DNA from 3 places in the Flavobacterium sp. ARAG 55.4 genome. Region 2 is predicted to be linked to each of the others. Evidence: riboswitches for the same ligand, from Rfam matches in the RefSeq annotation. Region 2 holds a riboswitch; each other region holds the start of a gene.
What was found. Region 2 has a riboswitch for cobalamin ahead of ACSV4D_RS04955 (translocation/assembly module TamB domain-containing protein). Riboswitches for the same ligand answer to the same signal wherever they lie in the genome.

Region 1 (3,287 bases), on a different contig from region 2:
TAAAAAGATTAGTAGATGGAATGGCGATAATTTTATCTTTTACTCTGTTATAATAGACATCTGCCTGAAAGGAAGCTGATTGTAAAAACTTCTTAGGCTCAATAATGTAAGTACTTCCAAAATCATATTGTGTGGTGAATTCCGGTTTTAATGAGCTGTTACCAATGAATGTATAGTACAAATCATTAAAAGTAGGCAATCGAAAAGATTCTTTATAAAAAGCTCTAATTCGGAAATTTTTGTTATTTGAAGGTTGGAAAGAAGCCGATAAAACGGGACAAAAAATTCTTTGGCTGTCTCCTTGCTGAAAATATTTCACCTGTTCGTCAACATAAGTTCCCAGAAGATTGACTTGAATGTCCAGTCGATTCCAGTTCATTTCGCTGGATAATGCACCTAAATACGAATAACGGGCAGGATAGGGGAAACGGTATAAATTAGCATCCAGGGTATTTATCGAAAAATCTGCAGCCAAAGAAGTTTTCCACCAGGAATTAATGGTGTAAAGTGTGGCAACAGAAGTATAAAATTCATTCTGATAATACTTATTATCTAATGCGCCTTCCAGTGTTTTATAATCCGGATCCCTGTAGCGGCTGTAATCTTTGCTGTATTTCAGATTGACAAGCAATTCGAATTTCTTATCAAATGAACTCTGAATCGTTCCATGAACAAAAAAATTCCGGTCCCATTGTCGCTGAAAATGCTCATAATTATTGGCCACTATAGCACCGGGCAATCCACGTTCCGAATTATAAAAATAGGCTTTTAGCGAACCTTTGATGGATGGGTTCAATTGAGTATGTAATGTCAATTCACCTCTAAAAGCTTCGATATCTCCATTTTGACGAACCGCTGTGGTATCGTAGCCATTCTTTTTTTGGTAGCGGTATTTGTATTTACCATCGGCTTTTGTCCAATCAGTGCTGGCAGTTAGAGCAAATTTTTCGGATAATTTTTGTTGGTAGAGTAACGAAGGGTTAAAAAGTCCAAAAGAACCTGTCTTTAAATTAGTTCGGATTTTGATGTTTTTACCGTCACTAAATTCAGGTGTTTTAGTTCGTAAATAAAGCGTGTTGGAAGCAAAAAATCCCCGTGCCGGCTGAAAAATAGTTGACTTTTGTCCGTTGTATAATTCAATGGCTTCAATGTTGTCCAAAGAATATTTACCCAAATCAACCTGACCATTTTGTGCATTGCTGATGCTCATACCGTCATAGAAAACTGCGGTATGTGCACTTCCCAGACTTCGTACATTGATGGTTTTGAGTCCGCCAATTCCACCATAGTCTTTTAGTTGAACTCCTGAAAAATAACGAATCGCATCAGCAACCGATAAACTGTTGAGTTTTTCCAGTTGCTTGCCTGATAAAATTTGTACAGGCATTGGCGATGCTACTTTAAATTCCCGCTTGCCTGAAGGCACAATCACCTCACTCAGATGTTGTGTTTTTAAAGAGTCCTTTTCTTTTAGGACTACAGTCAGTTTAGCCTGCGCGTATAGAGAACTTGTGAATAAAATCCATACGAGCAAGACAAACCCACCATATAATCTAAGCTTACATAGAGGCATATAAATCTATTTTACTAAAAAATAGTAGTTTCGGAAAAATTGTAAATCAAATGCTACTTTGATTATTTGTGTTGAAAGCTCTGGTCCGCGAAAGCTTCAGTTGATATGCAGTGGCAGGTCTCCTGACTTGTTCCCATTTTGATCCGCCTTCCCATCTCGTTGGAACGAGACAGTGGCAAAAAGTTTGATTTTCAGAAAAATTCATTTTCGTGAAATCTGTCAAAATGTTGCATGGAACTTACAGTAACGGGCTTGTTCAGGATTTACACCTGATTCCCTCTTAGTTGACGCTGTCGAAAAACAGAGCCAAACCATTGCGGGTGCAAAAGTAGTTAAACTTTTTGGGGTTAAAGAGTTCTTTTAAAAAAAAAGCAGAAGTTTAGTTTTGTCAAACAAAAATATCAATATAACTAACCTCATCGGTTATGGGGATAATTCCGTGTTTTTGTAAGGCGTTAAAGTATAGACTGTCTCCTGTTTTCAGGATGTATTCGGTATCGCCAACCTGCATTTTCATTTCGCCTTCGACCACAAACACAAACTCTTCGCCATCGTGTGATAACTGGTGCGGAATCACTTCGCCTTTTCTTGCAACAAACAAAAACGGCTGCATCTTTTTTTGGTGGTATTCTGATGCATAGGGAAATATCATATAGCCTTTTTCGGTTTTAACCAGTTTTTCAACAGCTTCTTTACGGCTGGTAACAATGGCTTTATTCCAGCCATGCTGTTCCAGTAAGCCCGATATAGTAGTGCCTAGAACAGAAGCAATTTTTACCAGGGTCGCTACTGATGGTATGGTTTTGTTGTTTTCTATTTTAGAAATCATGCTTTTAGACAAGTCGCAGCTGTCTGCCACTTCTTGCAAAGTGCGTTTTTGATTGATACGCAACAGGCGAATTCTTTCGCCTACTTCAAGATTGTTTTCTGTTTTGCTTTTAGTTTGTGCTTTGTTTTCCAAAATGCCAGTATTCAAATAGTTTGTCTAAACTCATTTTTGTCACAAATAAAGAACAATTAAATTTTACAATTGTCCAAGCTAATTATTTTTTGTGCCAAAATAAATTCGAAAATAAAGATACTGATTATAATGCTGTTCTGATAATTTTTTATCAACTTTGTTGAATAAAAGTAAACCTATTGTAAAAAAATATAAACTTTACGGTAATTCCGTAAGCAATAAACCAACCTATGTATCAACCACTAAAACGTTGTCTGGCTGTTATTTTGACCGTATATACAGCAGCAGCACTACACGCTCAAAATCCTGAAATCAAAGTAGATCTTACTAAAGAAATTGGACCTATGAAACCCGTATGGGCATGGTTTGGCTATGATGAGCCTAATTATACTTATATGAAAGACGGAAAAAAACTCCTTACTGAAATTGCAGAACTAAGTCCTGTGCCGGTATATGTGCGAACACATAGTTTACTGGTAAGTGGTGATGGTATTGCAGCGCTGAAATGGGGTTCAACAAATGCGTATACAGAAGACGCTGATGGAAATCCGGTTTATAACTGGAGAATTGTAGACAGTATTTTTGATACTTATGTTTCACGCGGCATGAAACCGCTGGCGCAAATTGGGTTTATGCCCGAAGCACTTTCGACACATCCGGCTCCTTACCGTCATTACTGGAAACCCGGTGATCCTTATACAGATATTATTACGGGTTGGGCTTATCCACCAAAAGATTATGACAAATGGCGTA
Region 2 (3,287 bases):
TTTGGCAGGATGATACGCCAGACACTTATTGCTAATTCAGGTTATGACAAGGCTTCTGCGGAAGCTGAACTTGAAAAAGGTATTGCAAATCTTATTTCCTTTGGTACTTTGTACATCGCAAATCCTGACCTGCCTGAACGGTTTGAAAAAAATGCCGGGCTTAGTAAACCGGACAGAGCAACAATGTTTGGAGGCGGAAAACAGGGTTACACTGATTATCCCCTTTGGAACGGATAAAAAAATATTTTTTGTGAATTTAGATGTTTGAAGGCTGTTGAAAAGCTTTTTTTGTCACTGGGCAATCAAATACTAATATTGTGTAGATTTTTAATTTCTGCCATTACAAAAGAACTATGAGTACTACCGATGCTTTCCACTGTGCCTAACTTGTTAAATACAAAGTTTTGGTAATGCTTCATGTCTCGGGCAAAAACTTTCAGGATAAAATCATAATCACCGGAAACATTATAACATTCAATTACTTCATCGATTTTCATAATATCATCAACAAAATTATGACCTATTGTCCGGTCATGCTGTTTGAGTTTGATATTGCAAAAAACAATGAATCCATGACTGAATTTTTCATGATCAAGTAAAGCAATATATTTTTTGATATAGCCGTTATTTTCTAACCTCTTTACCCGCTGAAGTACCGGGGTAGGTGATAAATTTACCTGTAAAGCTAATTCTTTGATTGTCTGATTGGAGTTGTTTCCCAGAATTTTTAATAATAATAAATCTATTGTATCTAATTCTTCCATCGTACTAATTGTCTTTTGTGGTGACAAAAATAAGTATTAAAAAGTTTTTGAATCTATTTTTTATGTATAATTAAGTTTAATTATCTTGTTTTTTAATTTTTGATGGTCTTTTTGAGGTTGTTTGCTAAATTTATAAAGAATATTAAACTAATTGTGTTGATTGGTTCTTTATTTGTTTTATCAAATTGAATTAGGTTTTTTTTTAATAATAAGTGAAAAGGGAATCGTGGGAAAATCACTAACTGTCGCGCTTATAAACTCCATTGCTGGCGGGAGAATATAAAAGAATGTTACAAGTCAGATACCTACCTAATTTAAACAGCTTTGTTGTGTCCTGTATTTAATAATCTATATTTTCTTTCTTTTCTCGCTTAACATCTATAAATGATAAAGAATTTTTTAGAGTGATAAACAATCATTTTAAAGAAAAGATGAGTGTTAACATTCCTAAATCTTTAATAGCCTTTGGGCAGCTGAGATTCTGGCCGAACTGATAGTATCTTTGCCTAAAAAGATTCGTATAGGATTTCATGTATGTGGAGGTAATCCCAGAAAGGTTTGGACATTGTTCGGGCCTTTTTTGTTTTTAAATTAAATTATAATTTTAAAAGAATTTTCTATAATTCTATAAATACATCCCAGCCGCTTTGCAATATCTTCACAAAAGTGTTTTTGTGTTTTGAAAAGAGCAGTCAAAGCTGTAGTTTTATAGAGAAATGCTGTTGTTTAAATTGCTTAAACCCACGGTCAGTTGAACTGTTTTACAAATAAATCAATATGATTTATTTTAATTTATATCTATCTTAAGTTGAAAAAAGTTGCTAAAATTCTATTATACATTTTATTGTTTGTTGTAACAGTTTTTTTATTGATAGTTATTGCTTTGCAGACTCCGTTTGGACAAAATTTTATAAAAGACAAAGCTGTTAGTTATCTTCATGAAAAAATTAAAACAAATATAGCAGTAGGAAGTATTGAACTGGGGTTGCCAAAGAAAATTATTCTGCATGATTTCTATTTTGAAGATCAGTCAAAAGATACTTTACTGGCGGGTAAATCTTTAAAAGTAGACATCAGCCTGTTTGAATTGCTAAATAGTAAAGTTCAAATTAACAGCATTGATTTGCAAGGTGTTACTGCGCATATTAAAGTAAATAAAGATTCTGTTTATAATTTTGATTACATCATCAAAGCCTTTGCTACTGAAGAAAAACCTAAGACTGATGAGAAAGGAATGGAAATTTCTATCAGGAAAATAAACCTTGATTCGATAAAATTTAAATATGATGATACAGTTGCAAAAAACAATATTGATGTATTTGTCAATCACTTTGATACCCAAATTAAAAATTTTGATTTAAATAATCTCTCTTTTAATATTCCAGAAATAAACCTAAACGGTTTACAATTAAATCTAACTCAGGATTTAGTCGAAGCAACTAAAAGAGTGGCTGAAAAAATCGAAGAAGAAGCTGAAACGAATGTTTTAAAATTGCAGTTAAAAGATATTCTTCTTGAAAATATTGATGTCAGATATAAAGATGCTCTTACAAATCTGGATACCAAAATCCGGTTTGAAAAATTGAAAACCAATGTGAAAACAATAGATTTGGAAAAGCAAATCATTGCACTGAAATCATTGGAATTAAACAATACAAATGCTGAACTTACCTTAACCAAATCTGTAAAAACAACAAAAGAAACGAACAAAGAGGCTGTCGAAAATTCCGGATTAGCCTGGAAAATTGATGTGAATGCAGTTTCTATCAGCAATCTTAATTTTATATTTGATAATAATAATGAAATTCAGACTAAAAAAGGAATTGATTACAATCATCTAAAATTAAATGAACTGAGTTTTGACGGAAAAGCTATTGCTATAAGAGATAATGATTACAGCGGAACGGTCAATTCTTTTACTTTCAAAGAAAAAAGCGGATTTCAGTTAGACGCGTTAAAAACAAAATTTAATTATACTTCAAAGGAAGCATCTCTTAAAAATTTATCGTTAAAAACACCACAGACTAATTTACAGGATAACATTTTGGCAACTTATCCATCTATTGAATCCATTAGTAAGAATCCTGAAAAGCTCACTTTAGATGTCCATTTAAAAAACAGTATGCTGGCATTTAAAGATATTTTATTATTAGTGCCGCAACTGGAATCGAATGCTGTTTTTAAAAATAATCCTAATACTATCGTGAATTTTAATGCGACAGTAAACGGAAAACTGGATGATTTAAAAATTACCACTTTCAAGGCTGACGGGATTGGGAATACTAAAGTGGATATGAAAGGAACCATCCGGGGATTGCCTGATTTTGAAAAATCAGTGTTTAATCTGGCTATTGCCAACTTTGAAAGTACGGCAAAAGATATTACTGCTTTTACACCAAAAAATACGATTCCGAACACGATTCAGCTGCCTCAGAAATTTAATTTAAAAGGAAACTTTAAAGGAAGTGTGGCTGCCTTTGAAACTAATCTGGATTTAAAAAGTTCTTTAGGAAATGCTATTGT
Region 3 (3,287 bases), on a different contig from region 2:
TAAAGTTTCAGAGTTTAGTTCAGTTAACAAATAAAGTTCAAATATCGGATTCGGGTTTGGGAGTTTTACTTCTTTTGATCACTGCTCATAGTTTGAGCCGATTAGCGGCAATTTCCATTGTTTTTACTCATGAATATTCCAGAGAAGATGCCACGAGTAAAAGCAAACCCATTGCTCAGAATTTTACATGGAGAGAAGTTATTGGGGCTTTCTTTTTTGGATTGTTACCACTTTTTGCTCTTTCATTCATTTACGCACAAATGTTGCTAGTTGTTATTCCTGTTTTCATATTCCGATATTTTCTGGCTCGCTATTTCCAAAAATGGATTGATGGTTACACTGGAGATTGTCTGGGAGCAACACAGCAGGTTTGTGAAGTAGTTTTTTATTTATCAGCAATTGCATTATGGAAATTTATTTAGTCCGACACACGGAGACAGTTTGTGAAAAAGGCATTTGCTACGGACAAAGTGATGTGGATTTGAAAGAACCTTATTTGGATCAATTTGAAAGTATAAAAAGCCAAATTCCAGCTGATGTTATTGTTTATTCCAGTCCGTTGTTGCGTTGTACCCAATTAGCAAAGTATTTATCAGATACAGTTATTACCGATTCCCGACTAATGGAAATGCATTTTGGCGATTGGGAATTAAAAAACTGGAATGCCATTCCCGAAGCCGATTATAGCCCTTGGATGAACGATTTTGTAAATGTCGCTGTTCCTAACGGCGAATCTTTTGTTGCTTTACACGAACGAGTGACTGATTTTTTTGAGACAGTTGTTTCAGAAAATAATACCAATAAAATAGTATTGGTAACTCATGCCGGAGTAATCAGAAGTATTTTGTGTACGGTTTCAAATTTACCTTTAAAAGATGCTTTTTCTAATAAAGTAGATTTTGGAGCAGTGATAAAAATAACATTGTGATTTTGTTTTGTGTTTTAAACTAATTGATTTTTAGTGCTTTATGCTAGTAAAGCCAAATAGTACTTTAAATTTGATTTTTAGCTGAATTAAGTTTTATCTTTGCCGCCGTATTGAGGTTGCTGTTTTCTATTTGAAAATGGCATTAAAAGGGAATTAGGTTTAAATCCTAAGCTGTACCCGCAACTGTAAGCTATCAAGCTTGTTGTTATCTGCAAAACCACTGTTTTAATTATAGATTTTAGAATTCAGATTTTAGTTATATCTAAAATCAAAAATCCTAAATCTAAAATGGAATGGGAAGGTAAACAACAAGACGCAAGCCAGGAGACCTGCCTAATACATCGAGTATCAAACTTTCGGGAAAAAAGGTTTGGGTATGGGGTCATTCTATGCTTTTCTCCCATTTTTAGTCATGTAACAGCAAATAGCTGTTATTAAATGTTTATTAAAATGAACCAAAAAATCGTTCGTATTAGTGCGTTATTCGTATTAATAAGTACCTGTGCAGTGGCGCAAAAAAAAGGAATTGTTCTTTCCGGAACGAATGAATTAGAAGAAGTGGTTATTTCTGATTCTAAATTTGCTTTACCAAAAGAAAAATCCGGAAAAGTAATTGTAAAGATTACTGCTGATGACTTAAAAAAGAGACCCGGACAATCAGTAGCTTCAGTTTTGAGTACAGTTGCGGGAGTAGAAGTAAATGGGAATCAGAGCCGAAATGGGAAAGATTTAGGTCTTTATATCAGAGGAGGAAGAGGACATCAGGCTTTAATTTTAATTGATGGTGTTCCTGTTACCGATGCTTCCGGAATCAGTTTGTCCTATGATTTACGTTTACTTTCAGCCGATCAGGTAGAAAGTATTGAGGTAATGAAAGGGGCGGCCAGTACACTTTATGGTTCTGGAGCAGCTACCGGAGTAATTAATATTACTTTGAAAAAGGCAGCTAAAAAATCCATTGCAGGAAATGTGTATATGAATGTAGGAACTCAGACTACAGCTAAGGATAAGGATTATTCAGCTCAGGATTACAATCAGGGATTTTCATTTAACGGAAAATCGGAGAAGTTCAATTATTTTGCCTCTTTAAACAGTACTGAAACTACCGGAATTTCTGAAGCTAAACCGGCCTTGGATACTGAAAACTTTGAAGCTGATCATTTTTCCAGAGTAAATTCTATTGTAAAGTTTGGTTTTACACCAAATAACAAATTAGCATTGGATTTCTTTGCCAGTTATGATAAAATTAAAAATGATTTTGATGCTGGTTCTTTTGCTGATAATATCGAGAATTTTGCCACTTCAGAACAATACAGAATTGGTTTTTCTCCAAAATACAAGTACACCAATGGTGAAATTGTCCTTAACTCGAGTGCAAATGTAATGGACAGGGCTCTTTTTAATTATGGTAGTTTTTCGTATTATAAATCAAGAAGCGTGAATGCCGATTTATTTAATAAATACAGCATTTTACCGGAATTATTTCTGGTAACCGGAGCTCAGTTTCAATTTCATGAAATGTCTAATAAAAGTGATTATGTAGATATTCGTACTGAATTAGCTAATTTTAATATGATTGATCCTTATGTAACTGCAGTTTATAACTCTGATTTTGGATTCAATTTTAATGCCGGAGCACGTTATACCATTCATAGTATGTTTGGAAATAATTGGGTTTTTAACTTAAATCCTTCGTATTCTATACCAAATACACCAATAAAATTATTGGCTTCTTACAGTTCCGCTTTTATAGCACCTAGTTTGTATCAGTTATATTCTTCTTATGGTGATGAGAATTTGGTTGCTGAAAAAGATAAAACACTGGAAGCAGGAGTGGAATTAGAATTATTAAATAAAAAACTGACTTTCACATCTATAGCTTTTTTGAGAGATGAAACTGATGCTATTGGTTTTGATTTGAGTACTTATGAATATTATAATATTTCAGGAATTAATAAAGCCAGAGGATTTGAAACTATGTTTTCGTATCAATTGACAAACAAATTAAAATGGAGTGCTAATTACACTTTTACAGAAATGCAGAAGCAGTCAAGAGTTTTAAACCCGAAGCATAAGGTAAATTCGGCAATTGATTTTCAGGCAACTGACCGCTTAGCTTTTAGTGCTACTTATCAATTTGTATCTGACAGATATACAGAGTATAGTACTTATGGACCAGCGCCGGATTTTGAAACTATTGTTAACTCAGAAATACTGAAAGATTATCAATTAGTAAATGCAAATATCCGTTATACCGTTATTAAAAACAGACTAAACCTTTTTGCGGCAGCAGATAATATTTTGAATAAAGACTTTGTAGAAGCCAGAGGTTTTAGTACCAAAGGCAGAAACTTTAAAT

Region 1: it holds a riboswitch for cobalamin, as region 2 does, so the genes downstream of both, ACSV4D_RS01850 (TonB-dependent receptor plug domain-containing protein) here and ACSV4D_RS04955 (translocation/assembly module TamB domain-containing protein) in region 2, are expected to answer to the same signal.
Region 3: it holds a riboswitch for cobalamin, as region 2 does, so the genes downstream of both, ACSV4D_RS09595 (TonB-dependent receptor plug domain-containing protein) here and ACSV4D_RS04955 (translocation/assembly module TamB domain-containing protein) in region 2, are expected to answer to the same signal.

What each region holds. Positions count from the first base shown of each region.
Region 1 covers NZ_JBPYCT010000001.1:432,109-435,395, forward strand. The annotation lists gene ACSV4D_RS01850 (TonB-dependent receptor plug domain-containing protein) at 1-1,573, opposite strand, end outside; cobalamin riboswitch at 1,669-1,904, opposite strand; gene ACSV4D_RS01855 (helix-turn-helix domain-containing protein) at 1,962-2,534, opposite strand; gene ACSV4D_RS01860 (GH39 family glycosyl hydrolase) at 2,765-3,287, shown strand, end outside.
Region 2 covers NZ_JBPYCT010000003.1:217,548-220,834, reverse strand. The annotation lists gene ACSV4D_RS04965 (alkene reductase) at 1-237, shown strand, start outside; gene ACSV4D_RS04960 (Lrp/AsnC family transcriptional regulator) at 303-764, opposite strand; cobalamin riboswitch at 940-1,091, shown strand; gene ACSV4D_RS04955 (translocation/assembly module TamB domain-containing protein) at 1,573-3,287, shown strand, end outside.
Region 3 covers NZ_JBPYCT010000007.1:57,525-60,811, forward strand. The annotation lists gene ACSV4D_RS09585 (adenosylcobinamide-GDP ribazoletransferase) at 1-422, shown strand, start outside; gene cobC (alpha-ribazole phosphatase) at 407-928, shown strand; cobalamin riboswitch at 1,024-1,279, shown strand; gene ACSV4D_RS09595 (TonB-dependent receptor plug domain-containing protein) at 1,379-3,287, shown strand, end outside.